DNA from 3 places in the Thermoanaerobacterium thermosulfurigenes genome. Region 3 is predicted to be linked to each of the others. Evidence: a T-box and tRNA genes for the amino acid it is inferred to sense, from the RefSeq annotation. Region 3 holds a T-box; the other regions hold tRNA genes.
The links. A T-box is a leader RNA that pairs with one kind of tRNA and senses whether it is charged. The one in region 3 lies ahead of ileS (isoleucine--tRNA ligase), so its partner is inferred to be a tRNA-Ile.
Positions count from the first base shown of each region.

Region 1: it has a tRNA-Ile gene. The T-box ahead of ileS (isoleucine--tRNA ligase) is inferred to sense a tRNA for this amino acid. The anticodon was not compared.
Region 2: it has a tRNA-Ile gene. The T-box ahead of ileS (isoleucine--tRNA ligase) is inferred to sense a tRNA for this amino acid. The anticodon was not compared.

Region 1 is NZ_JBPODR010000001.1:76,221-86,883, forward strand. It holds gene HNR52_RS00400 (hypothetical protein) at 1-794, shown strand, start outside; gene HNR52_RS00405 (putative Se/S carrier protein) at 778-1,035, opposite strand; gene HNR52_RS00410 (CAP domain-containing protein) at 1,164-1,946, shown strand; gene HNR52_RS00415 (aminopeptidase) at 1,991-3,394, opposite strand; gene HNR52_RS00420 (response regulator) at 3,463-4,095, opposite strand; gene HNR52_RS00425 (sensor histidine kinase) at 4,088-5,236, opposite strand; tRNA gene HNR52_RS00430 (tRNA-Ile) at 5,344-5,417, opposite strand; tRNA gene HNR52_RS00435 (tRNA-Ala) at 5,419-5,494, opposite strand; gene yunB (sporulation protein YunB) at 5,533-6,243, opposite strand; gene HNR52_RS00445 (endonuclease MutS2) at 6,295-8,655, opposite strand; gene HNR52_RS00450 (U32 family peptidase) at 8,655-10,663, opposite strand, start outside.
Region 2 is NZ_JBPODR010000012.1:17,959-28,621, reverse strand. It holds gene dnaG (DNA primase) at 1-790, shown strand, start outside; gene rpoD (RNA polymerase sigma factor RpoD) at 822-1,895, shown strand; tRNA gene HNR52_RS06455 (tRNA-Asn) at 1,941-2,015, shown strand; tRNA gene HNR52_RS06450 (tRNA-Ile) at 2,022-2,097, shown strand; gene HNR52_RS06445 (tRNA (adenine(22)-N(1))-methyltransferase) at 2,152-2,862, shown strand; gene HNR52_RS06440 (Nif3-like dinuclear metal center hexameric protein) at 2,825-3,940, shown strand; RNA gene rnpB (RNase P RNA component class A) at 4,004-4,381, shown strand; gene mnmA (tRNA 2-thiouridine(34) synthase MnmA) at 4,457-5,566, shown strand; gene deoD (purine-nucleoside phosphorylase) at 5,636-6,337, shown strand; gene manA (mannose-6-phosphate isomerase, class I) at 6,356-7,312, shown strand; tRNA gene HNR52_RS06415 (tRNA-Val) at 7,368-7,444, shown strand; tRNA gene HNR52_RS06410 (tRNA-Val) at 7,483-7,558, shown strand; tRNA gene HNR52_RS06405 (tRNA-Ala) at 7,693-7,764, shown strand; gene HNR52_RS06400 (DUF3006 domain-containing protein) at 7,907-8,116, shown strand; gene HNR52_RS06395 (ComEC/Rec2 family competence protein) at 8,128-9,045, shown strand; gene HNR52_RS06390 (glycosyl hydrolase family 18 protein) at 9,124-10,194, shown strand; gene HNR52_RS06385 (prolipoprotein diacylglyceryl transferase) at 10,318-10,663, shown strand, end outside.
Region 3 is NZ_JBPODR010000002.1:23,930-34,592, forward strand. It holds gene HNR52_RS00850 (5'-methylthioadenosine/adenosylhomocysteine nucleosidase) at 1-280, opposite strand, end outside; gene ileS (isoleucine--tRNA ligase) at 329-3,112, opposite strand; T-box leader at 3,169-3,378, opposite strand; gene HNR52_RS00860 (TM1266 family iron-only hydrogenase system putative regulator) at 3,425-3,670, opposite strand; gene HNR52_RS00865 (DivIVA domain-containing protein) at 3,660-4,148, opposite strand; gene HNR52_RS00870 (YlmH family RNA-binding protein) at 4,176-4,919, opposite strand; gene HNR52_RS00875 (YggT family protein) at 4,946-5,236, opposite strand; gene HNR52_RS00880 (cell division protein SepF) at 5,252-5,662, opposite strand; gene HNR52_RS00885 (YggS family pyridoxal phosphate-dependent enzyme) at 5,663-6,364, opposite strand; gene HNR52_RS00890 (biotin/lipoyl attachment domain-containing protein) at 6,376-7,560, opposite strand; gene HNR52_RS00895 (Gfo/Idh/MocA family protein) at 7,654-8,580, opposite strand; gene HNR52_RS00900 (glutamine synthetase III family protein) at 8,878-10,663, shown strand, end outside.

The sequences.
Region 1 (10,663 bases), on a different contig from region 3:
CAAATATATCCATCGATGACAAACGAAACATTCATATATGCTGGATTGAGGAAAACATAATAAAAGAACTAAAGTATAGAAAAAAAGTCGATGGTGGATGGCCAAAAGGATCGTGGGACAAGAAAATCACTTTGTCATTTTCAGATGCAATTTTGTGGCCTTGCTTTAACATAATAGACACCACTATATGGTGTACATGGATTCAACAAGACACTTTTTACAGCGCTGTATCATCAGACGGCGGCAATAGTTTCTGCAAACCTTTTAAATTAGCTGAAAAGCCTTCGTCATATGAATTTGTAAAAAAAGTGGAAGATTCAATAGAAAAATTCACATTTTTAGATGATAACGGATTAGAGCTTCCTTTTAATAGAGTTAAAGATATCATATCATATGATAAAGATAATTACTTCACATTTTATATAAAAGAAGTCCAAGAATACTTAAGCACACTATCTAAAAAAATAGAAAACCTCCAAAAGGAAAAAGTACATTTAGAGAGAAATCTAAATCAAAAAAGCTATGAAATCGCACTTAAAAACAGAAATATTGAAGAACTTAAAGAAAATTTGAAGAAATATTATGAAGAAAGAATGAAGTACACTTCAAAAATTGACAATCTTAATTCTGTTTACAACAATGTCCTTTTGGAAAACGAAAAATTAAAAAAGCAGGTAAAAGATCTGCAAAATAAAATAATCATATTAAACTCAAAGCTTAATGAAAAAGTAGAAAATGGGACAATAGACAAAATAAAGTCAATTATCTTTGGAAAACCTAACGAACACCTATGACGGTATATCCGCTATATGTCTTTTCTACCTCATATATCCCTTTATAAGGGATATTTATTCTTTGTACTATTAATTTCACAATATCCACGTATTCAAGACCAAATTTCAAAGAATGGCTGCAGCTATTCATTATAGAGCGTGGCGTTGGTATAAATTCTACAGGTATATTGTTCTGCCTTAATACTTTGTCACACAACACTGCATGTTGATAAGAATAAAAGACTAATATCCCATATCTCATCTTTGCACCCCCTACTCACAGTATATTCAAAAATGCTACTATTGATAAGATTTCCTACGTGTCCATTAATTACTTAAAGGTTTTTTTCTTCTTTTGTCGAATAATTTTAATTAAGGGGTGTGATATTAGTGAAAAAAAATCTAAAGTACTATGCGACATTTGCAGTAATTTCATTGTCAATGATTAGCTCTTTTAATGCTGCAAAAGCTTCGTATTCTTACGGAACATATACAAACAACAATGTTGTCTACAATGGAACGACAACTTCAAATGCCACCACATCAAATTACTCTGTATTCAATACAGCCACAGTAAAAATAAATTATGTACAGGCAAATAACACAAATGCTTGGTACAACAACAATTATTGGTGGACTACAATGGCTAATAACACTGCAAATGTAAACCAGACGACAATTAATACAAAAGGAACTGTTACAACTACGACTACATCAGCCGGCAATTCATCTTCCAATGCTGTTGAAAGCGTCAAAAATAGTAGCGCACAACAAAATTATCAAGGGTTATCAGCACAAGAAAAGCAGTTGGTGGATCTCATAAATAGCGAAAGAACGTCAAGAGGCTTGAGTCCGCTTACCATCGATGAAAACCTATCAAAAGTAGCCAGGATAAAAGCTGAGGATATGAGGGACAACAACTATTTTTCTCACACGTCACCTACTTATGGCTCGCCATTTGATATGATGAAAGAATTTGGTATAAGTTACAATGCCGCTGCAGAAAACATAGCACTAAACAGCGATGTTGTAAGTGCTCATTATGCATTGATGAATTCCAGCGGTCATAGAGAAAATATCTTAAACCCTTATTTCAATAAAGTCGGCGTTGGCGTTGTCACAAACAGCACTGGAAACGGCGTAATTGTGGTAGAAATGTTTATAAATCAATAAAATTGCTAAAAAACACCGGCTATACCGGTGTTTTTAAATGACCTTTACCTACTTAAAAGGAAGGATCTATATGCTTTATATCCCATGTACAAGTCAAGTTTTGATGACAATTCATAAGGTGAATGCATGCTTAAAAGTGCAATGCCACAGTCAATAACCTCCATGCCATAATTTGCTGCAAAAAGTGCGACTGTTCCTCCGCCTCCAATGTCAACTTTTCCAAGCTCTCCTGTCTGCCATACTACATTATTTTCATTAAATATCTTTCTCACTTTTGCCACAAACTCAGCATTTGCATCATTTGATCCACTTTTTCCACGTGAACCTGTGTACTTCGTCAGGCATACACCATTTCCTATATATGAGCTGTTAAGTTTCTCACTTACATCAGGGTATAAAGGATCAAAGCCAGCATTTACATCTGCAGATAACAATTCTGCATTTCTCATGGCTGCTCTAAGCTTTATATCAGTGCTGCCTTCTTGCTTTTCCAAGATTTCCGCTATAGCATTTTCAAAAAATCTGGACTGCAATCCTGTATTTCCCATGCTTCCTATCTCTTCTTTGTCAGCAAATATAGCTACTGCAGTCTTTTCAGGATTGTCAACATCTAAAATAGCTCTAAGTACGTCATAAGCGCATATCCTATCATCTTGTCCGTAAGCACCTATCATACTTCTGTCAAAGCCTATATCCCTTGGTTTATGTGCTGGCACCAACTCCAACTCAGCACTTATAAAATCTTCTTCCACTATCCCATATTTCTCGTTTAAAATTTTCAATAAATTTGGCTTTACAGAAACGTCTTCAGACAAAGGCATATTTCCTATGACTGGGTTCAATGCTTCTCCAGTGACCACGTCAGCAGCTTTTTTCTCCATCTGATCTTTTCCAAGGTGAGGCAGTAAATCAGTTATATATAGCACAGGATCTTTTTCATCTTCTCCAAGGTTAAAAACGACTTTTTCGCCACTTTCTTTTATGACAACTCCGTGCAATGCCAATGGTATCGTAACCCACTGGTATTTCTTAATCCCCCCATAATAATGTGTCTTAAAAAGAGCAAGACCACTATCTTCGTATAATGGATTTGGTTTTAAATCAATCCTTGGTGAATCTATATGAGCGGCTGCTGCTTTAAATCCATTGCGGACAGAATCTTTTCCAATAACAGCTAAAATTACCGATTTGCCTTTATTGTCATAGTACACCTTTGTGCCTGGCTTTAAGTTTGTAGCTGTTTCTAAATTTATAAAGCCATTTTCTTCAGCAATCTTTATTATCCTGTCTGCAACTTCTCTCTCCGTCTTACACTCTCCTATGAATGCTTTGTAATCTTCTGCGTACTCAAATATCTTTTCCCTTTCATCGTCATTTACTTTAAGCCATCCATTTTTGCTTTTGTATCCTAATCTTTCTTCAATGTCTTTTAACTCGCCACTCTCCATTTCATACGCCTCCTAAACATTTTGGATTACATATTAACTATAAAATATTTTTGGAATAAAAGCAAATTTTATGTATGCATATTGTACATATTATTATTTTTTAATAAATATATGGCAGCTTGAGTCCTATCTTTTACATCTAATTTTCTAAATATATTGTACACGTGATTTTTGACTGTCTTTTCGCTTAAGAAGAGCCTATCTGCTATCTCTTTATTGCTATAACCTTCAGCGATTAAATTCAATATCTCAAACTCTCTGTCAGTAAGATCTTTTTTGCATTCATTCTTCTCTAAGCTTTCAATTTCCCTGATAAGTGAAGGATGTATGTAAACGCCTCCATTTGATATGATTCTTATAGCCTTTATAAGTTCATCTGAATCTGCATCTTTTAATATGTAACCTTCCACACCTATTTTCAATGCCTCCATAAGGTACTCTTTGTCATTGTAGATAGTCAAAAACATTATTTTATTTTTAGGATCATTGCTTTTAATCATCTTTGCAGCTTTAATGCCATTTACATTTGGCATGTTTATATCCATCAAAATTATATCTGGAGAATTATTTTTAGCCAAATTATAAGCTTCTTCTCCATCTGAGGCTTGATACACCACTTTCATATCTTCTTCTAATTCAATTATCTGTTTTAGCCCTTGACGCAAAAGCACATGGTCATCAGCTATCATAATGTTAATCATTGCACTTATCACCACCTAGCGGAATGGAAATGTAAATTTGAGTCCCATCATTAGGTGAACTGTTTATTTCAAATTTCCCGTTTAATATCTGAACTCTCTCCCGCATCCCCAACAGTCCAAATTTATTGTCTTGAGATGTCTTTTCAAAACCTACACCGTCATCTTTTATAATTATGCTTATAAATCGATCACCAAACTCTAATCGTATCACGGCATTCTTAGCCTTTGAGTGCTTCCGAATGTTTGTCAAGGCTTCCTGAATGACCCTAAAACAGGTTATTTCTATTTCAGGCTTTAATCGTTTATGTTCAGATAAGGTAATAAAATCCACATTTATTCCAGTATCATTTTTAAAGTCATTTATGTACTTTGACACAGCAGGTATTAAGCCTAAATCATCAAGAACGGACGGCCTTAAATCGTATATGATCTTTCTCACTTCTTTCAATGATAAATGTGCTATGTCTTTAAGATTTTTAAGCTCATCTTTAGCTTTTTCTACATCTTTGCTAATAAGTTTCTCGCATAGCTCTGCTTTTAATATTACATTTGCCATAGACTGGGCTGGACCATCGTGTATCTCGCGAGCGATCCTTTTCCTCTCATCTTCCTGAGCTTCTATTATGCGTATATTTAGAAGTTGCCTGTCTTTAAGCTCTTCGTACTGGCTGTGAAGCTTTGTCAAATCGCCTGTCAAGTAATCAAGGGCAACACCTATCTGTGTAGAAAGTTTTTCTGCTTTTTCTACAATTGCCCTATACTCAATGAGCTTTCTCTCCAACTCATTTCTTCTTGCTATAAGGTCTTTTTCTTCCTGCCTTTTTAAAATAAGCGCTACCTGAATCTCCTTCGCTTCTTCGTAAGCTTCCTTTATGGCATCCTCACTTATATTGCCAAAGCGCTGGCTTACATAAGCCAGTTTTAACTTAGAGCTTTTTTCTTTTCTTTCAAGTTGTTCTACCTCTTTTATAACAAATCTAACCTTGACTTTCAGCTCGTGTATCTGTTCTTCTAAAAGACGATACTCATTCCTTGTCCTCTCTAATATTTCTGAAATCTGCTCTTTGCTGCAACCTATAACTTCTATCGTCTTTTCTACTATGTTGTCAAGCTTTTTATCATATTCAAACTTGGAAGCCATTTTTACACCTCAAAGACAAATTTTATTTATCTAATTCGACAAAAATTTGCTAATTCCTCTATTTTTTAATTTTAGACATAAAAAAAAGACCCGCTAGGGTTTACAAATGGGCTTAGATGGACTTGAACCATCGACCTCACGCTTATCAGGCGTGCGCTCTTACCGCCTGAGCTACAAGCCCATGGTGGAGATGAGGAGATTCGAACTCCTGACCCCCTGCTTGCAAGGCAGGTGCTCTCCCAACTGAGCTACACCCCCGTCAAACAATTATTATTATACCATAATTTCTAATGTTGTCAATTGCTTTCTACATTAATTTTTGAATTTCCATTTGGAACAGGCACAGTGTACTTATTGCCATTGACGTCTACAAAGCTTTGAGGTACATCACCTACGATTATGCTGTCAGCAATAGGCATGTGGGTGGATACCTGTATTTGCTTTGATGCAAGTGGCGCAATTATTTGGATGTTTGTCTTTATGTAAAGATATATTATGTGCCTCGTCTGATTTATCCCTGCTGGTTCAAAGCTTGATTCAAAGTCTACATTCACCGAACCAATAGGCAGAAGTCCTACTTTTATCTTTGGGCCTGTGTTTGCAAATACATCCTTTGATATTAGACTACCAAGAGGCAGTTTCACGTACACCGATCCTATGCTGTTTAAATTATCCTGAACAGCTTGAGTAATCTTCGCAGATAAAATATTCATCTCTATCGTATTAGCTTGCAGCATCGATACTTTTCCACTGTTGTCAGTTCTTACATTTATAAGGTCGCTGTATTGAATACCTTTCAACACCTTTTCATTTATAGACTTATTGATAGATTTAACAGCCACTTCTTGAGCTACTGTCTCACTGGCTTTAATAAGAGCAGGTGTCAACCTGTATGTTACAAACATATACAGCAATGATAATATAAATAATGATGCCAAAACGTAAACAAAATTTTTGTTTATCCCACGTATTTTTATCCTCCTTCTTCCCCACTTTTTTCTCCTCATATATAAAAACACCTCCTCTACATTTTATGATAGATGAGGTGTTTTGGTTACTCATTTTTCTTTTAATTCTACGATTGTGACGCCGTCTTCTCCTTCGCCATACCTTCCAAGTCTAAACGACTTTACATGCTTGTTCATTTTAAGAAGCCTTGTGATACCACTCCTTAAAGTGCCAGTCCCTTTCCCGTGTATGACAGTTACCTGTTTTAAACCTGCAAGGTATGCATCATCAAGGTATTTATCGACTTCTATCGAAGCTTCCTCCAATGTCTTTCCTCTTAAGTCAATTGAAGTAGAAATATTGGTAGATTTCTCATTAATGTATTTAGCAAAACCTTTCTCCATCTCTTTCTCTTCGCTTGATTCAGTCTCTCTAAGGTTGCTTATGTGCACATTCATCTTTAGAATCCCTGCCTGTATCTTTACATTTCCATCCTTATCAGGTTCTGACAAAGCTGTTCCAGTTTGGTCAAGCGGAACTATGTAAAAAGTCTGTCCAGGCATGACGTTTTTGGGGATTTTTTTGTACTCAGGGATTTCTGATTTCTTAAGGCTTTCTTCCATCTCATTTATGTTTTCTTTAAGTTTAAGCCTAGCTTCCTCAATAAGCTTATTCTTTTTGTCGGATTTTTCCGCCTCTTTAAGCTTAGCAATAATTTCATCAGCAGTAGCTTTTGTATTTTCTAATATCTTTTTCGCCTTTTCTCTGGCTTTTTCTATAATTTTTTCTCTTTCTCGTTCAGTATCTTTTATTTTTTTCTCATACTCTTGTCTTAAACTTTCTACCTGATTTTTTAATTCCTCAATTTCTCCCTTGGCGTTTTCTGCTTCTATCCTTTTGTTTTCAAGATCTTTTAATATGTCTTCGAATTTTAGTTCTTCACTTGTTATATAATTTTTCGCATTGTCTATGACATCGTCATTTAATCCTAAACGCTTGCTTATCTCAAAGGCATTGCTTTTTCCAGGTATTCCTATTGTGAGGCGGTAAGTGGGCTTTAACGTCTCTACATCAAATTCCACAGAGGCATTCTCCACACCTTCATTCTGCAGCGCGTACTGCTTAAGTTCACTGTAATGTGTCGTGGCAATTGTGCGACAATTCATCCTGTGAAGAAAGTCAAGTATACTCATGGCAAGAGCGGCACCTTCTGTCGGATCGGTGCCAGCTCCTAATTCATCCAGCAAAACTAAGCTATTGCTAGTGACATTATTTAGTATTTTTACTATGTTAGTCATGTGTGCTGAAAATGTGCTTAAGCTTTGCTCTATGCTTTGTTCATCTCCAATGTCGACAAATATGTTGTCAAAGAAAGCCACATCAGAACCTTCGTCAGCAGGGATATTTAATCCTGACATGGACATAAGCGTCAAAAGCCCTACAGTCTTTAATGTGACAGTCTTTCCACCTGTATTAGGCCCTGTTATGACAAGAGTATTAAAAGATTCACCTAAATGTATGCTTATAGGTACGACTACATCTTTTGAGATGAGAGGATGTCTTGCATTTTTTAAATTTACATATCCTTTAGTATTCAATATAGGTTTTGTTGAGTCTGTGCTTATGGAATACTTCGCCTTTGCAAAAATAACATCCAGCTCTTTTAATACAACCATGTTTTCATTTATCTCATCAACATGTTTTCCTACATCTTCTGTGAGCTCAGCTAAAATCCTTTCTACCTCATGTTGTTCCTTGATTTCAAGCTGTCTTAGATCATTGTTAAGCTCCACAACAGCCATAGGTTCTATGAAAAGCGTAGCACCGCTGGACGACTGATCGTGAATAAGGCCTTTAAATGTTCCTCTGTATTCCTGTTTTACCGGTACCACGTATCTCCCGTTTCTTATGGTTATGATAGGATCTTGCAGCTCTTTTGGCGAAGACGCAATTATAGAGTTTAATGTATCTCTTATCTTATTGTTTATTTGCGCTTTCTGCCTTCTTATCTCTTTTAAGGCAGGCGATGCGTCATCAGCCAGTTCATCTTCAGACATGACAGCTCTATCGATTTTGTCGTACAATTCCTTAATATTCGTAAGCCTTATGTTGTACTCCCTTAAATATGGGAAACTGCTTTCTTCCTTTTCGTTTCTCAAATACACTTTGACTTTCCCTGCCAATGATAAAAACCTCGATAGAGATAAAAGCTGTCCCGGATTCAATGACGACTTTATCTTAGCTTTAGCCAAAATCTCGTCTAACTTTTTAAATGCAAAAGAAATATTGCCGTAGGAACTAATAAAAGATACCGCTTCATTTACTTTTTCAATTTCTTCTAATGCTTTTTCTACATTTTCGTACGGTTTAATGCTTAATGCTAACTCTTTTCCCGGTTCTGAATCACACAAATTTACAATTTGATTAATTATCTTGTCAAATTCCAAATTTTTAAAATACCTTTCATCCATTACAATACCCCTCTGTAAAAATGTCCTCTTGTGTAGTTTTCTATGTACAAATCACAAGTTCCCAATTTCAACGAATCTTTGTAAGCTTTTATTACATCTCTTATTTCTTCATCGTTTTCTACTGTATCATTTATCCTTATATAAGATAAACCTATCTTTTTTAAATCATCCATCTTGTCCGCCATGTATAAAACCGATGAGTTTAAAAGCTTTATTTTGCAAAAGCCGTCGCTTACAATTTTCATGAGATTGCCCTTTCTGTCCTTTAAAAAATACTTTCCTTCTTCACAGCCTCTTTTATCGCATCCTTTTAAATTTTTTATAGGACAGTATTCCATCGTCAAAAGCGGCAATCTTCCATAAACAATCGCCTCAAATTTCGCATTGCTTCTTAAAGATATATCCTCTATCTGATGAATGTTAAGCTCTGGTGATAGTGTTATTGTATCTGCTTCATGGAAAAAATCAACAGCAAGGCTATTTGAAACATTCAAATTGAAATCAACACACACATCAAGTCCTAATTTTACTGCAGTATCATACAAACCTATGTTAGTCACAAGGACTTTTTTAAAACCCATCTCTTTAATATTTTTAAGCATATGTTTAAAATCATCCAGCTCATCCCTCATTATCTGCGGAAATGCCGGGATTATCTCACATTTATCCATGTAACAAATGACATCTTTTAGCACATCACCATTTAGCCTGTAATTGAAGTAGACTCTATCTACTCCAAGCGCGCACGCTATTTTCACATGTTCTTCTTTTTCAGTGTAAAATGACAATTTCAAATCACTAATTTTATCATTTATTAATTTATAAAGATTTATGTTAATATTTTTAGGCCTTCTATATTTTAATTTTTTTGTAATGAGGCCTTCTACCGCTTCTCTCCTCGTCTCTTTTACCTCACTTAACGGCATAAAGAGGCCCTCATCCATGTCTACTTCTATGCTTTTCACAAAGAAAGGCGTATCGTTTATTGACGCCACTTTTTCTATCAATGTATCTTTGTCAACAGCCTTTTTCAATGCCTTAGTTGAGACAATTTTGCTGTCTTTAGAGACACATATGTCGTTATTTTTAATCATTATATTAAGAGGTTTATTTTCTTTCATATTTATAAATACATCAACAGGCGACTTTAATTCATTGGATACAGAAAATATCTTGTTTAATTTTACATCGTACGTTTTATATAAGACGTCACCACAATTTACAGGCATTTTTTTAAGCTCTACAACTTGCCTCTTATGGGCTTCATCCACTTTTTTGCCATCTGCTATAAGAACATCGACTTTATACCCATGTTCACCAGTCTCTGTTGATATGCCATCTCCAACTGATAGACTGTTTAAAAGCGATACTTTTATTTTTTTGCCATCAATGGATATGACTTTGCCTAATGGAACACCTTTATTTTTTGGATTTATGTAGCTCATGTAACGTGGCTTTCTTTCATAAAGATATCCATTAGAAAAGCCTCTGCTAAATATTCCAGACATCATTTCTTTGTACACGTCTGTGTTGATATTTTCTCCGCTTAAATATGCATCAATGGCCTTTCTGTATGATGCGACGACAGATGCCACGTATTCTTTTTCTTTCATGCGGCCTTCAATCTTAAATGAGTCAATGCCTGAGTCTATCATATCCTTTATGTGGTCTATCGTACATAAATCTGCCATACTTAATAAATGCATATTGCTGGCAATTGTATTCATTTTGTCATCTAAAAGATCGTATTTCAAGCGACATGGCCCCGCACATCTGCCTCTATTGCCACTTCTTCCGCCAATTATGCTGCTAAATAAGCATTGACCAGAGTAAGAGACACAAAGAGCGCCATGAACAAATACCTCTACTTCTATGCCAGTCACAGATTTTATCTTTTCAATTTCTTTTAAGCTTAGCTCACGAGGCATCACGACCCTTTTTATTCCTATCTCTTTGGCTGCTTTAATGCTTTCTAAGTTGCTTAAAGTCATCTGCGTGCTGACATGTA
Region 2 (10,663 bases), on a different contig from region 3:
CAAGGACCCTGATGAATATGTGAGAAAAGAGGGTTTTGACGCATTTAAAAAGCTTCTTGAAAAGACAGATACATTGATAGAATATAAGATAAAGAAGTACAAGCAAGATTTGGATTTAGAAAAACCATCAGACAGGATAAAGTATATCAAAAAGGTGTGCAAGGATCTTGCCACAGTTAAAGACGAAGTAAAGCGAGATGTGTATATTTCCATTGTATCAAAAGACGCTGAAATACCTGAAAATACTATTAGAGCAGAAATAGACCAATTTGTCAAGGGTTTTTTGCAAAATAATAAAAAAATTAGGTATACAGTTGGCAATAATAGGCATAATATTAAATACAGTGGAGCAAAAAAGATACCGTCTCTTAAGTACTTGATTGCACTGCTTTTAATTGACAACAAGCTTTATAGCAGGGTGAAAGGTAAGCTTTCTGTAGATGACATCGAAGACGAACATTTAAAGTCAGTGATGTCGTATATTTTTGAAAGGCTTGAAGATGGTGGCCATGTGGATGTAAAAGACCTAAGCTTTATGCTGGACAATGCTGATTTAAAAGACGAATTTAACGATATATTCAACGTGCTGTATAGCGAGAAAGTGGCAAGCGAAAAAATAGTGGATGACTGTGTAAGAGAGATAATCAAAGACGACATACGAAGAAAAATAGCGAGCATTAAACGCGAAATTGACGATTCATATAATGCTGGTGACATTGAGAAGGAAAGAGAACTTTTGATACAATTACAGAAATATGAAAAGGAGATGCTGAGTTTAAAAAATGGCTGAGAAAAAGGTTGCCCAAAAGGAGGGGACACCCATGAATAAAGAAAAAGTAAAAAATTCTATAAAAGAGCTTATTGATAAAGGCAAAAAGAATGGCATGCTGACGTATAATGAAATAATGAATTCTCTTGAAGATATTGATATGGATGCAGATCAGATAGAAAAAGTATATGATACATTCGAAAAGTTGGGTATAGAAATCGTGGGAGAAGAACCACAACAAGATGAATTAATTCCAGAGGAAGATCTGGATTTGGATCTTACTATTCCTGAAGGAATAAATATTGATGATCCAGTAAGGATGTACTTAAAGGAAATAGGAAAAATACCTCTTTTATCTCCTGATGAAGAGATAGAGTTGGCAAAGAGGATAGAAAAAGGCGATGAGGAAGCTAAAAAAAGGCTTACGGAAGCGAATTTGAGGCTTGTTGTAAGCATTGCTAAACGATACGTAGGCAGAGGTATGTTATTTCTCGATTTGATCCAAGAAGGAAATTTAGGTCTACTAAAAGCTGTAGAAAAGTTTAACTACAGAAAGGGATTTAAGTTTAGCACATACGCTACGTGGTGGATAAGACAGGCAATCACGAGGGCTATAGCTGATCAAGCCAGGACGATACGCATTCCTGTCCATATGGTAGAGACTATTAATAAGCTTATAAGGGTTTCAAGGCAACTTTTGCAGGAATTGGGACGTGATCCTCTACCAGAGGAGATCGCTAAAGAGATGGATATGTCAGTTGACAAGGTCAGAGAGATAATGAAGATTGCTCAGGAACCAGTATCGTTAGAGACTCCTATAGGCGAAGAAGAAGACAGCCATCTTGGCGATTTTATACCAGACGAAGATGCTCCAGCCCCTGCTGAAGCGGCAGCATTTACTATGCTTAAAGAGCAGCTTATAGACGTTTTGGATACTTTGACGCCGAGGGAAGAAAAGGTGTTGAGGCTAAGATTTGGATTGGATGACGGAAGAGCAAGGACATTGGAAGAAGTGGGCAAAGAATTCAATGTTACAAGAGAGAGAATAAGACAGATAGAGGCAAAGGCATTGAGGAAATTAAGACATCCAAGCCGCAGCAAGAAATTAAAAGATTTTTTGGATTAACACTGCTTGACACCGGTTAAAAATGTAGTATAATAATAAATGTATTCCTCAGTAGCTCAATGGTGGAGCAACCGGCTGTTAACCGGTAGGCTGTAGGTTCGAGCCCTACCTGAGGAGCCATATTTAGGGCCTTTAGCTCAGTTGGTAGAGCGGTCGGCTCATAACCGATTGGTCCGGGGTTCGAGTCCCTGAAGGCCCACCATATAATGATGAAAGGATAGGCATTTGATTTTACAAATGCTTTTTATTTTATAGTATGAAGCTGTCACAGAGATTAAATTCTATCGTCAAAATGATAAAACTTCATTCTAAAGTTGCTGATATAGGTACAGACCATGGATATATACCAGTCTACCTTTATTTAAATGGCATTTCAGACTACATAATTGCATCAGATGTAAAATCTACTTCTCTCAATAAAGCAATTGATGTTATTAAAAAGTACAATCTGTCAGAAAATATAATTGTACGGCTTGGCGATGGATTAAGCGTTTTAATGCCAAATGAAGTTGATACGGTTGTAATAGCCGGTATGGGTGGCATTTTGACTTCAGATATTTTAGAAAAAGGCAAAAGCATTGCTTCAACTGTAGAGAGATTTATCTTGCAGCCTATGACGGCATCTGACCATCTTCGCAGGTATATTTATGAGAATGGGTATTTGATTGTTGATGAAGGTTTAGTCTTTGAAAAAGGGAAGTTCTTTGAGATAATTGCTGTAGAACATGGCAAGGGGAGAGTCCACGACGAAATTTTTTATGAAATCGGTGAAAAACTCTTTCAAAAAAGTCACCCATTGCTTAAAGATTATATATCATATAAGATAGGAAAGCTAAAAAAGATTTTTGATGAAGTCTCGAAAAGCAATGAAAGTGATTTACTGAAAGAGGATATTTTAAATAAAATAAAAAAATATGAGGTGTTATTGTATGAGTCTGAAATGCCAGACAATAGCGGGAATGATTGACAAACTTGCACCACACAAATGTGCTGAAGAATGGGACAATGTTGGGCTTCTTGTGGGGAATCCCAGAAAAGATGTGTCGTCTGTCATGGTGGCTTTGGATGCCACAAGAGAAGTTGTATTAGAAGCCATATCAAAGAAAGTCGACATGATTGTAACGCATCACCCTATAATATTTAAACCATTTAAGAATTTACGTACTGATAATCCGTTAGGCGAAGTTTTGACGATGCTTATAAGAGAAGACATACCTGTGTATTCAGCGCATACCAACTTTGATGCTGCAAAGGGCGGAATGAACGATATTCTCTGCAACATACTGGGAATATACGACGAGGAGATTTTGCAAGTTACGTATAAAGAAGGCTATAAGAAAATTGTAGTATATGTTCCGATTGGATATGAGGAAATAGTAAAGACAGCTATGTGCAATGCAGGTGCAGGCTACATAGGAAATTACAGCGATTGTACTTTTCAAACGATGGGCATAGGAAGTTTTAAACCGTTAGAGGGAACGAATCCTTTTATAGGTGAGATAGGAAAAGTGGAAAATACTCAGGAGGTTAGAATAGAGACTATAGCACCAGATAAATTGGTAAATAGGGTTATAAGTGCTATGTTAAAAGTTCATCCATATGAAGAGGTAGCTTATGACATATACCCTGTTGAGACATTGTATGACGAATATGGAATCGGGAGAGTAGGCTTAATAAAAGACACTACATTAGGCAACCTCGCAAATGATGTAAAAGCAAAACTTGGCTTAAAAAACATACGTGTCGTAGGCGATTTAAACAAGACAGTTAAAAAAGTGGCTGTATGCGGTGGCAGTGGTGGTAGCTTTGTATCAATTTCAGCTTTTAAAGGTGCCGATGTTTTGATAACAGGTGATGTTGGCTACCATGATGCAGTAGATGCAAGGCATATTGGACTGGCTATAATAGATGCGGGTCATTTTGGCACAGAGAAGATTTCTGTAAATTTCATCGCTGAATACATAAGGGATGAAGCGCAAAAAATGGATGTAGACTTAAATGTCATTACCAGCGAAGCACAAGCTGATCCGTTTATGTTTATGTAATAATTGCCAGTTGACAAACTTATTTGATAGTGGTATCATTCTATATCTGGAGAGTAATACTTACGAGTAAGCCAGATGGTCGCGTACATTATGTACGAGGAAAGTCCGAGCTCCACAGGGCAAGGTGCCGGGTAATACCCGGTGGAGGTGACTCCAAGGAAAGTGCAACAGAGATATACCGCCTATCACTAATTCGTAAATAATAATGCTTTTATTAATAGCGAATTGGCGGTGGGTAAGGGTGGAAAGGCGAGGTAAGAGCTCACCAGCATCCAGGCGACTGGAATGCTCTGTAAACCCCACCTGGAGCAAGGTAGAATAGGAGGGAAATACAAGTGGCCCGCTTGACCCTCGGGTAAAACCGCTGGAGGTATCAGGTAACTGATATCGTAGATAGATGACCATCTAAAACAGAACTCGGCTTATAGACTTGCTCGTATTAAAAGGCAAAAACTCAATGTCATGTGGCATTGAGTTTTTTTAAATAATTTTTTATGAGAGAGGTTGTAATTTTAAATGGCTTATGAGAATCAAAATGTAAAAGTTGTAGTTGGAATGTCTGGAGGAGTAGATTCCTCTGTGTCTGCACTGCTTCTTAAAGAACAAGGATACGATGTGATAGGCATATTTATGAAAAATTGGGATGAAGAAGATGATTCTGGGTACTGTACTGCAGCAGAGGATTACGAGGATGTTGTGAGAGTTTGCGATAAAATAGGCATTCCTTACTATTCGATAAACTTTACAAAAGAATATTGGGACAGAGTTTTTCAGTATTTCTTGAATGAATACAAAAGCGGTAGAACACCCAATCCAGACGTAATGTGCAACAAAGAGATAAAGTTTAAGGCTTTTTTGGAGTTTTCGATGAAAATTGGAGCAGATTATATTGCAACAGGCCACTATGCAAGGATAGAGCATACAGATGGGCACTACAAGATGCTAAAAGGTGTAGACAAAAACAAAGATCAGACGTATTTTTTATGTGAGCTTGGGCAGAAGCAGTTGTCAAAGACGATGTTTCCAATAGGACACCTTGATAAATCGGAAGTGCGGGAGATAGCACGAAAGGCAGGTCTGAAGACGGCTGATAAAAAAGACAGCACAGGTATTTGCTTTATCGGAGAGAGAAAGTTTAAAGAATTTTTAAATCAATTTCTGCCTGCGAAGCCGGGAGAAATAAGGGATCTGTCGGGGCGCGTATTGGGACGTCATGATGGGCTTATGTTTTACACATTAGGACAGAGAAGGGGCATCGGCATAGGTGGTGTAGGTACAGGAGAGCCTTGGTTTGTAGTTGACAAAGATGTTGAAAACAATATACTTTATGTTGCACAAGGTGATAAAAATCCTGCATTGTATTCATACGGCTTGTTTACGAAGAATGTAAATTGGATAGACGGTGACATGAACTTCGATGAACTTAGGTGCAAAGCAAAATTCAGGTATAGACAGCCTGACCAAGACGTAATGGTTTTTAAGAAAGACAATGGTTATTTAGTTGTGTTTGATAAGCCTCAAAGAGCTGTTACTCCAGGGCAATTTGTCGTCTTTTACGATGGTGAATACTGCCTTGGAGGTGGCGTGATAGAGACCATATATAAAGATGAAAAAGCCTTGATATAAAAAGCGATTGAAGGTTTACATCATTTTTGATATTATATAATTGTAAAATATTAAAAGGAGATGGATGAATTGAGTATTCACATAGGTGCAAAAGATGGAGAAATTGCAAGTACAGTATTATTGCCTGGAGATCCACTGAGGGCTAAGTACATTGCAGACAATTTTTTAACTGATGTAATTTGTTACAATGAAGTTCGCGGAATGTACGGATTTACTGGTTATTATAAAGGTAAAAGAGTATCTGTTCAGGGAACAGGTATGGGTATACCATCTATATCCATATATGTAAACGAGCTTATCCAAAGCTACAACGTAAAAAATCTCATAAGGATAGGCACATGCGGATCAATGCAAGAAGATATAAACATAAGGGATGTAATATTAGCAATGGCGTCATCGACAGATTCCGCCATAAATAAGATCAGGTTTAATGGCATGGACTATGCTCCTACAGCCAGTTTCAAGCTCCTGAAAAAAGCTTATGATGCGGCTTTGGAGAAAGGTATCAACGTAAAAGTAGGCAATATACTTTCATCAGATACATTTTACAACGATGATAAAGATAGCTGGAAATTATGGGCTAAGTTTGGCGTTTTAGCAGTTGAGATGGAAACAGCAGGTCTTTACACTTTAGCTGCTAAGTATGGAGTAGATGCTCTTACCATATTGACAGTAAGCGATAGTTTAGTTACAGGTCATGCTACATCTGCAGAAGAAAGGCAGAAGACATTTAACGATATGATAGAAATTGCTCTAAATATCGCTGAATAATATGTGGGAGTGATGAGAATGCAACCACTAAAGTTTAAACCCATATTTATGGAAAGGATATGGGGCGGAGATGCCTTGAAGACAAAGTACGGCTTTAATGTACCTTACGGCAAAAAGATAGGTGAGCTTTGGTGCATTTCTGACAATACAACTGCTGTAAGTGAAGTAGATGGCGGTATTTACGATGGAGTTAAATTAAGCGAACTTGCAAATAAGCATGGAGACGAGCTTTATGGAGAAGGCAAATCGTACGGTAGATTTCCATTGCTTATAAAGATAATAGATGCCAATGATAAATTGTCTGTTCAAGTGCATCCAGATGATGATTACGCTTATCATCATGAAAATGGCGATATAGGCAAAACAGAAATGTGGTATATAATCGATGCAAAGCCTGGTGCCAAACTTATCTGTGGTTTAAAAGAAGGCACGACGAAGGAACAATTTAAGTCATTGCTTGAAAAGGAAAGTCTTGAAGAATGTCTAAATGAGATAGAGGTAAAGCCAGGAGATGTAGTGTACATACCTTCAGGGATGGTACATGCCATCGGAGAAGGCATACTAATCTGCGAAATACAGCAGAATTCGGATTTAACTTACAGAGTCTATGATTACAATAGAGTAGATGACAATGGAAACAAAAGAGAGCTTCACATTGATAAAGCTTTAGACGTGATTGATTTTAATTTAAAAAGCGATAAAATAGTTCCTAAATATAAAAAGGTAGATGGGGGAAGCATTGCCAATGTCGTTCAGTCAAAATACTTTAAAACGGATGTAATCTATGTTGAGTCAACGGTCAATATAGAGACTAACGGCATTTTTAATACGTTGGTGATGGTAGAAGGCGAAGGAAAGATAATTTACGAAGATGGGGAAGCCGATTTGAAAAGCGGTGAATCGCTTTTGATACCTGCGTCAATTGGCAAATACACCATTACTGGAAATTGCAAACTTATAAGGTCTTACGTGTAGAAAGTGATGTTGACATAGAGGTAAAAATATAATATACTAAACATGTAAGGCGAGTGGGGTTATAGCCCAGCTGGTTAGAGCGCTACGTTGACATCGTAGAGGTCACAGGTTCGAGCCCTGTTAACCCCACCATTTTAACTAATTTAAAATTTAAATATAGATTTTTAAGTGGGGTTATAGCCCAGCGGTTAGAGCGCTACGCTCACATCGTAGAGGCCACAGGTTCGAATCCTGTTAACCCCACCAATCTGAAATATGCAGCTTAAAAAGCTGTTTTTATTTTGCAAAAAACCGCCTCTAAAAGGCGGCTTGAACAACATTTCTACTTTTTGACAAAAAAGTAGAAATCATCACCATCTTATGATATAATTATTTTTGATGGGGATGTAACTCAGCGGGAGAGTACCACATTCGCATTGTGGGAGTCGAGGGTTCAAATCCCTTCATCTCCACTTAGAAAAATCAAGGGTTTGGACATTTTACTTAAGTCCAACCCCTTTTTTGTGCCCAATTGGTGCCATATTTTTTTATTTTTTTCATTTTAGTGGATGGAATAAAAGGTTCCCATGATATAATAGTTTGGGAGGGATGATTATGAATGAAATGTGCATAATAGACAGATTCGAAGGTGATTACGCTGTAATTGAGTTTGGGCGTATTACATTTAATTTTCCTCGTACTCTTTTACCAAAAGATTTAAAAGAAGGCGATGTAATAAAGTTTGATGTACGAATTGACAGTGAAGAAACGCTTAAGCGAAGCCAGAAAATAAAAAGGCTGGCAGATGAACTTTTTAGAGAGTAGAGAGGTGCATCATGTTTAAAAAAATAGCAATTTTCGGTTTGATATTTGCTTTAGTTTTTTCTTTGGTTGGATGTTCTGACACCACAAATTTCAATCAGAAACAAGGCGAAATTCAGAATTCTACAGTACAATCTAAAGATGGCTTACTTAAAGTGTATTTTATCGATGTAGGACAAGGCGATAGCATTTTTATTAAGACACCTGACAATAAGACAATGCTAATCGATGCTGGTGTACCAGAAATGGGGAAAAAGGTCGTCGACTACATAAAAAGTTTAGGTGTAACAAAAATCGATATATTAGTTGGAACACACCCACACGAAGATCACATTGGTGGAATGGATAGAGTAATAGAAAGCTTTGAAATAGGAAGATTTTACATGCCAAAGGTGACTACAAATACAAAGACATTTGAATATGTATTAAATGCTGCAAAAAATAAGGGATTGAAGATAGATGTGGCAAAAGCAGGAGTGACTTTGGACCTTGGTCCTTCTGTTAGTGCTGAAATTATAGCGCCAAATAGCTCTAAATACGCCGATCTTAACGAATACAGTGCAGTGATAAAACTTACTTATAAAAACACATCGTTTTTGTTTACTGGCGATGCTGGTGCTGAATCGGAGAGGGAAATGATTGAAAAGGGGTATGATTTGAAGTCGGATGTACTTAAAGTTGGTCATCATGGAAGCTCAACATCAACTACTGCGAGCTTTTTAGATGATGTCAGTCCTAAATATGCTGTAATCTCCTGTGGAAAAGGCAATGACTACGGACATCCCCACAGTTCTACATTGAAAAAACTTAAAGCCAGAAACATACCGGTCTATAGGACAGACGAATGTGGGACAATAATTGCTGTAAGCGATGGGCAAAGTATTTCGTTTAATGTGAAACCAGGCGATTACACACCGGGACAAAAAAACTAAAAACGGATTTTTGTTACATAAATATGTAGATTTCATGAAAAGATATAACCAGAAAGAATTATGAGGAGGTTATATCTCATGAAAAAATATAAAAGATATATTGCGATGATGCTGATTTTTGTTATGGTGCTTGCAACTGCATCATTGGCAGGATGCAAAAGCTCAGTTAAAAAACCAGTTACATCAAAGAGAAGTTTAAATGTTGTTGGATTTTATGTTGATTCACCTGGATACGACAACTCATACAATTCGCTTGTAAAATACGCGAAGTACATGGACACAGTTTCACCACTTTGGCTTACTGTTCAAGGTGATGGATCTGTTAAAGATTCAACAAATCCGCAAGCTTTAAACTTTGCAAAGAAAAATGGTTTAAAAGTTGTACCGCTTGTAAACGTGGCTGACAGCAAGGATTCAGTTTTGCTGGATTCTAAAGTGAAGACTGAGACCATGAATGAGCTTATAAGTCTTCTTAAAAAACATGGATTTGACGGATACAACATAGACTTTGAGTTTATCCCACATGGCACAAAAAATTATGTTAAGGATAAAGACTACCTTACGGCATTTATGGGTACTTTTAGGACGATGATGAAAAGAGAGGGTAAAATCTTAGATATGTCTGTGATTCCTCATTATCAGGTTTCACCTGATATATCGGGAATTTACGATTATCACAAATTGGCACCATTGGTTGATCATGTGACATTGATGACTTACGACAGGCATAATGCCTCATCGCCACCGGGACCAGTATCTCCGGAGCAGTGGGTTGAGAACAATGTGAAGGATGCATTAAAAGAAGGCTTTAAACCAAGTCAGATTTGCCTTGGTGTTGCGACGTATGGATACGATTGGCCTGCAAATAAGTCAGGTGGTTTTTCTGCTCCAACAAAGACGATACTTCAGAATGCTCAGCAGAAAGGTGTGACAGTACAGTGGAGCAATACGTATCAAGAGCCATATTACACATATTATGACAGCACATATGGCGCCACAAGGCAGGTATGGTTTGAAAATTCTACGACGATGGCTGAGAAAATAGATATAGCGAAAAAATACGGCATTCATGGCATTTGCATATGGAGAATAGGTTTTGAAACACCATCATTTTGGCAGGTTATAGCCAAAAAGATTGGAGCAAAGTAAGTAGTAGCCACTCGCATAGCGGGTGGTTTTTGATTCATCTGTAAATTCAATAAAACGTTGACTTACTGTTAAAAGAATAATATAATCAAATCATGACAAATAAACATATATTGGAGGTTAGTTATGTATATACCATCTATTAGCCCGTATGCATTTAAAATTGGACCGATTGCTGTACATTGGTACGGAATTTTTATGGCTTTATCTATAGCTGCTGGTGCATATTACTTGTACGTTAGGTCGAAAGAGCTTAACTACGATGAAGATTTCTTGTTAAATCTTTTGATGATTGTGGTTATATCCGGAATAGTAGGAGCAAGATTGATGTTTGTATTGGCGAATGACATTGATTGGTTTTACAAAGATCCGATACATATTCTTAAGATTTATCAAGGTGGACTATCATGGCATGGAGCTGTATTGGGAGGATTTCTTGCAGGCCTTTATTACTGCCATAAGAAAAACGTCA
Region 3 (10,663 bases):
AAGAAATGACTATATCTCCAACATTTATGCCTTTTTTTAATCCTCCAGCAACACCTGTGTTTATTATGCAATCAACTTTAAATTCAGATATCAATATCTGTGTTGCAATCGCTGCATTTACCTTTCCTATTCCTGATTTTACAACAACTGCATCTACCCCATTTATTATACCGCTAAAAAAATCCATATCTGCCCTATTTATCGTAAGTTCATTAACAATAGCTTCCTTGAGTAGCTCCACTTCTTCCTCCATAGCGCCGATAAAGCCTATCTTTTTCACACTTATACTCTCCTTTCGTCTTTAATTAAAAAAGGGAGAAATCTCCCTTTAGATATGTGCGGCACACCTACTGCAAATTGTTGGGTGCTCTTTATCTTCACCTACAGTTTCACTGTACATCCAACATCTTTCGCATTTTTCACCAGGTGCATGACTTACCTTTATGGCAATATCGTAATCTTCACTTCTGTACGCATCATCAGGTATAACCCCATCATTTTCGTGAAGAACAGTTTTTGATACTATAAAGACTGTATTAAAATCTTCTTCAAACTGCTTCAAAAATTCGTACAGCTCTTTCGACGCATAAATATCGACTTGAGCTTCCAAAGAATGACCTATTTCCTTGTTTGCCCGGGATATCTCCAATGCCTTAGATACATCTTTTCTTATATCAAAAAGCTTGTTCCAATTGTCGATTAACTGTTTATTATCGTAGATATCATTAGGTTCTGGCCAATCAGCAAGCTGAACGCTCTCAAAACTATTTTTTGCATCGTGTTGCATATAACTCCATATTTCATCTGCCGTAAATGTCAGCACTGGTGCTATGATTCTTACAAAACCATTTAATATAATATATAAAGTAGTTTGAGCTGCTTTCCTTTCCTTTGATGTGGCTGGGAAAGTATATAGCCTGTCTTTCAATATGTCAAGGTACAGATTGCTCATATCTACAATGCAGAAGGTATGAACAAGATGCAAGAACTCATAAAATTTATATTTGTCAAAAGCCTCAGTTACATCCTTCACAAGCTCATTGTATTTGTACAAAGCCCATTTATCTATATCTAACAATTCATCATATGGCAACAAATCTTTATCAGCATCAAAATCGTAAAGGTTGCTTAATAAAAATTTTGCTGTGTTTCTGATTTTCCTGTATGACTCAGTCATCTGCTTTAAAATTTCTTTTGATATCCTCATGTCTGAAGTGAAATCTGCAGAAACAGCCCACAACCTCAATATATCAGCACCATACTCTTTTACAACATCGGCTGGATCGATTCCATTTCCAAGGGATTTAGACATTTTTCGCCCTTCACCATCTACAACAAAACCGTGTGTCAATACATTTTTATACGGAGCGATACCTTTTGTAGCGACAGATGTAAGAAGCGATGACTGGAACCATCCCCTGTGTTGGTCAGAACCTTCCAAGTACAAGTCTGCTGGCCATCTAAGTCCCTCAGTTGTCTCTAAAACCGCTACATGGCTGGAACCAGAGTCAAACCATACATCCATAATATCCGTTTCTTTTCTAAACTCTGTAGAACCACATTCACACCTTGTACCTTGTGGCAGTATTTCTTCGGCCGATAGTTCATACCAAGCGTCAGAACCCTTTTCTGCAAACAACTTCTTTACCGCATTTATCGTATCATCGTTTATCAATTCTTTCCCACAGTGTTTGCAGTAAAAAATAGGAATTGGAACACCCCATATCCTTTGCCTGGATATACACCAGTCGTGCCTATCTCTAACCATGTTTGTAATCCTATCTTCGCCCCATTCAGGAATCCAATTTACTTCTTTTATCGCTTTCAGCGCTTCATCTCTAAAGCCATCTACAGATGCAAACCACTGCTCTGTAGCGCGGAATATAACAGGATTTTTGCATCTCCAGCAATGAGGATACGAGTGTGTGAAAGTCTTTGAAGCCAATAAAGCATTGGCTTTTTCAAGATCCTCTTTTATGACCTTATTTGCATCAGAGTAAAATAGTCCATTGTATTTTCCTGCTTTTTCAGTAAATCGCCCTTTATCATCAACAGGATTCAAAACATCAAGTCCATATTTTTGACCAACTACAAAGTCCTCTTCACCGTGGCCAGGTGCTGTGTGTACACATCCTGTACCTGCCTCTTGTGTTACATGTTCGCCTAATATTATAAGCGATGTCCTGTCAAAAAGAGGATGCTTAGCCTTCATTCCTTCCAGTTCTGAACCTTTAAAAGTAGCAATTATTTCATGGTTTGAAAGTCCTGTCTCTTTTTCAATGCTGTCAAGCATATCTTTTGCCATTATGTAAATTTCATTTCCGTATTTCGCCAAAGCATAGTCAAAATCTGGGTTCAAGCAAATTGCAAGATTAGCAGGAATTGTCCAAGTCGTTGTAGTCCATATTACAAAGTACAAATTACTTAAATCATCAACAATGCCTTTAAATTTGCCCAAGTCATCTACAATTCTGAATTTAACGTAGATCGAATCAGATTTTTCATCAGAATACTCTATCTCTGCTTCTGCCAATGCAGTTTCACAATCTGTACACCAGTATACAGGCTTAAGTCCTTTATATATATATCCTTTCTTTGCCATCTCCCCAAATACTTCTATCTGCTTTGCCTCATATTCCGGTTTCAGCGTCAAATATGGATTTTGCCAATCTCCTCTTACACCTAATCTAATAAATTGTTCTTTTTGCTTTTCAATTTGCGAAAAAGCAAAATCACGACACACCCTTCTAAATTCTACTGGACCTACATCATTTCTCTTTATCCCTAATGTCTTGATTGCCTGTTGCTCTATTGGCAAGCCATGAGTATCCCAACCTGGCACATATGGTGATTCATATCCCCTCATCGTCTTATATTTAACCACCATGTCCTTCAAAACTTTGTTCATGGCAGTGCCAAGGTGTATATTGCCATTTGCGTATGGAGGACCATCATGAAGAATGAACTTTTCTTTGCCCTTGTTTTTATCTAATGATTTGTGGTATATGTCCATGTTCTCCCATTTCTTTAATATTTCTGGCTCTCTCATCGGCAAATTCGCCTTCATTGGAAAATCAGTCTTTGGCAGATTTAATGTTTTGTTGTAATCCATAAACATACCTCCTATTTCAAATTGCATAAATGCAGAAAAAATAAAAACCTCTCATCCAAAGGGACGAGAAGTCGCGGTACCACCCTAATTATTAAGGCTAAATGCCTTAATCACTCATGAGATAACGGGATTTTCCCGGCTTAGCTTACTAAATTTCAGCCAGCAGCTTCGAGGTGATATATGACAAACTAACTTATTGGCTTCCACCGACCGCCAACTCTCTTAAAAGTTTTGTTTGCATAAATTGTCCTCTTCATCGCTTTTTTCGCATTTTAAATAATTATACAATATGTAAAAAAAGACGTCAACATCTTAAGTCGTAATGGCAGACCTTACTTTTACACCTTCAATGCTACCAAGCTTGCCAGTTAAAGCACCGATGTCATCCGTCGTACCGTCGACAATCAGCGATATGATTGACACATTTCTTTCCTTATATGGAATACCCATTCTGCCCACTATGATATCGGCATACTCGCTTAAAATATGATTAACTTTTTCAGACGCCAACTCTCTATTTTGGACTAAGATCCCGATTACAGCAAGTCTATTCCTCATCATTTCTCACATCATTCTCATCATCAAAAAATTCTCTGTCGTCTATAGATAATATCGCCTCAAGTTCTCCTTCAAGGAGTGTTTTGAATTTAGCCTTAAATACATTCAATTTTTTCCTTTGACTTTCAAGCTCTGCTCTAATCCTTACTACTTCTTGATTGGCTTTCTGCATTATTTTTTCTGCTTCTTGTTGTGCTTGCTGTATTATTAAATCAGCTTCTTTCTTAGCATTTAACTTTAAATCTTCAGCCGACTTTTGGGCAACGACCAGCGTATTATTTAGCGTTTTTTCTATATCTGTGTAGTTCTGCAACTTATCATTTAATATATTTACTCTGTCCTTTAGATCAGAATTTTCTTTATACAATAGTTCATAGTCTTCCATAACTTTGTCTAAAAACTCATCAACTTCATTTTCATTGTAACCTCTAAATGAACGCTTAAACTCCTTATTGTGTATGTCCATAGGTGTTAACATGCCAATCCACTCCTTGTCATCTTATTGTTATTTGTATTTTAAAATATGAACATATACCCTGCCTTTTCTCGATGTACCCAAAATTTCTTGGAATTTGATCCTTCCATAACCTCTTAAAGATATGATGTCACCTTCTTTTACTTCAAATGAAGGCGATATATTTGTCTCCCAATTCACTTCAGTAAGTCCAGCTTTTATCAAATCCGAAGCCTTTGTTCTGGATATTTTAAACCCCGCCGCGATTATGCTATCAAGCCTTACAGATGCAACTGTTGTTTTAATGTCCTCATATTCTATTACAGGCTCTATAACCTCATCTAAGTCAATTGAACTAACAATAACCTTCTCTCGACCTATTTTTTTCAAATTCATCAAAACAAAATCAGCTATATCCCTATGCACTATTACATCGCAGATTTCTTGTCTTTTAATTATATCACCAATTTTCTCTCTTTTTATACCTAGACCTAGCAGTGAACCTAACACATCTCTATGTGACAACCTTATTAAGTCGCCATTTATCCTTATCCCCTTTATTGCATCAAAATGTTCACCATCGGAAATCGCAAGAAACGATGGATATATACAGGCTATTTTTCTCTCAGCCTCTTTAAATCCACCATCAAATCTACAATCTATATCGTCATGTTTATCAATCAACTTTAGCAGTATTTTCTGATCTTTCATACTTAGAAAATCTGTAAATCTATCACGCCTATTTTTCTGTACCCAATTTATCATATCATTAAGTCTTGCAATGCTGTATTCCATTCCTTCACCCTTTTAAAGTAAATAAATCATATTAACGAAATCAAGCTTACTAATATTGGTCTTATCACATATTGGATAGCCAACATAGCAAGGATAGGTGAAAAATCTATCATCATATTCCTTCCAATCGATGACTTAAATTGCAACCTTCTAAAAGGATCTAAAATAGGTTCTGTCACGATGATGACAAATCGCGATATAGGATTTCCCATATTCTCCATTCTCAAAAGAGATAATACCACCCTTATTACAATAAGCCAATTTACAATCTCAAAAAAGTAGTTTAATGTTAAGATCAAAGCATAGTTTGTCGTCAAATCATACCCTCCTCATTACTTTAAGTTGAACATTGAATCGACTTCATCTTGTATATCGCCAGCAATATCAAAATTATCCGGCACAATTAAAAATATGCTATTAGCAATTTTCTTAATTTCTCCATTTAACGCAAAAACAGCACCGCTTAAAAAGTCTATGAGTCTCTGAGCATCATTTCTCTCCATATTTTGAAGATCAATAATTATAGGCTTTTTATTTTTTATGTTTTCAAGTATTGTCTGCGCCTGTTCAAAACTATCTGGCTTCAAAATAATTACTTTTATCTGCGATTGTGTATGTATATTAACTATTTTTGGCTTTTGGCTAAAGGGTAATTCGTTTTCAACTTTTTCAGCATCCCCTTCGTCTTCCTGCTCATCAAATCCAAAAAAATTCATAAGCTTTTCAATCACTTTTACAGCCATTTATTTTACCTCCATATCATATAATCTTTTCCCAAAAATTCCTGTACCTATACGTATGATGTTGGCGCCTTCTTCAACGGCAACAGTGTAATCATTCGTCATACCCATAGACAAATATTTAAAATCTAAATTTTTTTGATTTAAAGATTTAGTGTTATCAAATAACTCCTTCATTTTTCTAAAATAAGACCTTACATCTTCAGCATCTACATACGGCGCCACAGTCATCAGACCTTTTATTTTCAAGTTGTCAAAGCTTTCAAGCTCCTTTATGAATTCCAACAAGCTTGACGGTTCAATTCCATACTTTGATTCTTCTGAACCTACATTTACCTCGATCAAGCAGTCCATAATCCTATTGCATTTTTTGGCTCTTTTATCTATTTCTTCTGCAAGGCGCACACTGTCAAGTGAATGAATCATCTTCACTTTATCTATTATGTACTTCACCTTATTTGTTTGAAGATGACCTATAAAATGGAACTGCACCTTATCCATTAATGTTGGATATTTGTCTACTAACTCTTGTACTTTATTTTCTCCAATATCCGTAATACCGTATTTTATCGCTTCTTCTATTCTTGAGACATCGACGGTTTTAGTCACTGCCACAATTAATATATCGTCAGGATTTCTATTAACTTTTAATGCATGCTTCTTGACATTTTCTTTTACTTTATCAATATTATAACGTATATCCATAATAATCCCTCTTACTTCTTTAAATAGTCTTTACCATATACTAATATTTCGTCATACATTTTTAAATTTCCATCTGGACTTTCTACAACGGCATTTTCTGAATTTTGCGCTTTTACGTCGACTTCTTCAAAGAGAGGAATGCCATTATTTAATTTATACACGCCATATTTTCCATCAACTTTTACGATAGCCGTATTTGGCACAATAAAGCCTTCATAGTTATTTACTGTTATGTCGACTTTAACCTTCCTTTTTTTATAAAAATCGTCATAAGCATCATCCATCTTTATCACTACGCCAAATAAATTGTCGGATATCGAATATATTTTCATTATGTTTCCATCTAACAATTGACTATATTTATCATCTATTTCTACTTTTACATTGTTCCCTTCTTTTAATTTTTGGCTCTTACTTTTGTCCAATACAGACAATACATACCAGTCATAATTGTCTATTAATTTTAATATCGGTTCACCTTGCTTTACTTCACCTTTTATTTCTGCTGGCTCTTTTTGTACTGCATTTATATCATTTAATGTGATGTTAAACAATTTGTTTACACTAAAAATATCTTCATATCCATCAAAATAATCGCTTACGACTCCAGCTTCAGGCGAATATACCTTGTACAAACCATTAGAAATAATGCTTTCTAATTGTTTTTTTTGACTATAAAGATCATCTAAATTTCTAATCGACGAAGGACCATTTTTGATTATCTGCTCTTTTTTGCTTATTAAATCATCTATTTTTTTGCTTAAACTGTTTAAAACGCTCTTGTCTTTTGTCTGCTGATATTCCTTGTTTAATTCATCTATCTGAGCATTTATACTTTCTATATCTTTTGCATAGGGATTTGCGTCTTTATCATCCTTAATGCTCTGAATCTTTTCATTTATAGAATTTAGCTCATCCAATTTCGACTTATCAAAGTTTGGCGATATGACTTCTGCTATTTCTTTGCCTTTTGGCACTCTTGTCCCATCTTTTACTAACATATTTATTTTCCCATCAATAGGAGAATTTATGACCATTGCATCAACCACTATGTAACCATAAGCGTCTATTGACTCCGATAAGTTACCGGGCTTAAGTGGTATTGTCTTATCTTTTCCACTTATAGTATTTACTGCAACTTTTCCTATGTAAAGTATGACAACAATTGCTATGATAATATTCAAAATTCTTTTCATAAAACCACCTATGATTATATTCTATAAAAAATCAATTTTTCCTTCTTAAAATTTACTCTTTAGCACTTATTTTATAAACTTTTTATCTGTAGTTCAAATTATCTTTTTCAGAATTTCATCGATTAATTGGTGTGTTTTTAAAGAAAGTTTTATTTCATCATCATTTATTTCTTTAGAATTTATAGAATATAAGAAATTATTTACTGCACTCTCAAAACCTCTCACATATGATACACTATCCCAAGAATTATGACTATAAATAGATACATTGTTTTTGTCAGATACTATCAATTTTTCAAAATTTTCAACTATGACACTTTTCCCATACCCATGCACCTCAAGCACTTCTCTGTCTGCACCACTATTTCTATGCATCACCCCAATTGCGATCCCATTATCCGAAGTAATTTCAACATTTATATATTTCATGCTATTATTTTCTTCTATCATTCTCACATGTGAAATATTTATACTTGCAACATTGCCAAGTTGATGACACAGTGTATCAACCACATGTATAAAGTCATCATAAAGGGTGAATTTGATATCACCCCCAACACCGCCACTTCTATTTTTCTCCATCATGTACAATTCAGGTTTTTGCTCTCCGAAATTCTCTGATGCTTTAACATACAATGGTGCATATCTTCTATTAAACCCAACAGTCAAAATAAGTGAATTGTTAAGTGCAATATTATAAAGTTCTTCAGTTTTTTTTAAGTCATCTGTCAAAGGTTTGTCCACATAAACATGAATATTATTTGTAAGAAGTTTTTTCACAATCTCATAATGGCTATCAGTAGAAGTGTGCACAAAAGCACAATCAGGTTTTAAAGCAATTGCTTCATCTATAGAAGTATATGTGCTAACTTTATAATTCTCCTTATACTTTAAAAGCTTTTTTTCATCTCTGCCTACAATGCCAACTACTTCAAGCATATCTACATTAAATATAAATGGCAAATATGCCCTTTTGAATATATTACCCGGTCCTACGATTATAGCTTTCAACTTATTCATAACCTCACCTCTATAATTCATTTGCTGTCTTAGAAAATTTGTAAACCTCTATTTCTTTTATGCATATTATATAACAAATCAGGAATATAACCAAGAAAAGTACATGACTTTTTAAAAATGAAGTACTTGCATTTACATGAAATTTGTGATAATATTTAATTAATTATTTGTGAGAAAATTTAATAGTTAAAAATGAGACAAGGGCGTTTCATTAATATATTTTGTGTGTATTAATGGCGTCCTTGTTTTGTTTATATTTTCCATTAATACCAAAAAAATAAATGAAAGGGGATTTTTATGTCAGAAAATTCTTTGAAAAATATTTTTGGCGCCAATGTATTTAATGACGCAGTGATGAGAGAGCGTCTACCAAAGCAAACATACAATGCTTTAAGAAAGACAATCGATGAGGGACTACCACTTGACCCAAAAGTTGCCGACGTAGTAGCAAACGCTATGAAAGATTGGGCTATCGAAAAAGGAGCGACGCATTTTACACATTGGTTTCAACCATTAACAGGTATTACTGCAGAAAAACACGAATCTTTTATCTCTCCTACACCAGACGGTAAAGTCATCACAGAATTTTCAGGCAAAGAACTTATAAAAGGCGAGCCTGATGCATCGTCATTCCCTTCAGGCGGATTAAGGGCTACATTCGAAGCAAGAGGCTATACTGCATGGGATTGTACATCTCCTGCATTTGTCAAAGATAATGTCCTATACATCCCAACCGCATTTTGCTCATACACTGGCGAAGCATTAGACTTAAAGACACCTTTATTGCGCTCTATGGAAGCATTATCAAAGGAAGCATTAAGAGTTCTTAAGTTATTTGGAAATAACACTTCAAAAAGAGTCATAACAACTGTTGGTCCAGAGCAAGAGTATTTTTTGATAGATAAAAAATTGTATGAAAAACGCAAAGACTTAATATTGACAGGCAGAACATTATTTGGCGCAAAACCACCAAAAGGTCAAGAAATGGAAGATCATTATTTCGGCACTATTAGGGAAAGAGTTTTCGAATTCATGAAAGAGCTTGATGAGGAGCTTTGGAAATTAGGAATATCAGCTAAGACCGAGCACAACGAAGTCGCACCTGCTCAACATGAATTAGCGCCAATCTTCAATACGACAAACATAGCAACGGATCACAATCAATTGACAATGGATATAATGAAAAAAGTTGCTTTAAGAAATGACCTAGTATGTCTATTGCACGAAAAACCATTTGCCGGTGTCAACGGATCTGGAAAGCACAACAACTGGTCTATGAGTACAGATGACGGTTTAAATTTATTAGATCCCGGAAAGACTCCACACGAAAATGCACAATTTTTAGTTTTCCTGTGTGCAGTTATCAAAGCAATCGATGAATACTCTGATTTACTAAGAGTATCTGCTGCAACACCTGGAAATGACCACAGGCTTGGTGCAAATGAAGCTCCACCGGCAATAATCTCGATTTTCTTAGGCGATCAATTAACTGATATTTTAGAACAAATAGGCGAAACTGGCGGTGCCACAAACTCAAAGCAAGGTGGAGAATTGAAAATTGGCGTAACAACGCTTCCTACGCTTCACAAAGATTCCACCGACAGAAACAGAACATCTCCATTCGCATTTACTGGAAACAAATTTGAGTTTAGGATGGTAGGTTCTTCATCATCAGTAGCAACTGCAAACTATATTTTAAACACGATTGTAGCAGATGTTTTATCTGAAATTGCAGATAGACTTGAAAAAGCCGATAATTTTGATGAAGAAGTTCAAAAAATATTAAAGGAGATCGTAGTAAATCATAAAAGAGTTATCTTCAACGGAAACGGGTATTCAGAAGAATGGGTAAAAGAAGCTGAAAAGAGAGGACTTCCAAATATAGCTTCAACAGTTGATGCTATTCCTGCCCTTTTGAAAGACAAAAATGTAAAAGTCATGGAAAAACACGGCGTATTAAGCAAGGTAGAATTAGAAGCTCGCTATGAAATAATGTTGGAAAATTACTCAAAGACTATAAACATAGAAGCGTTGACAATGATTGATATGGCTAAAAAGCAAATTCTTCCGGCAGTTTTAAAAT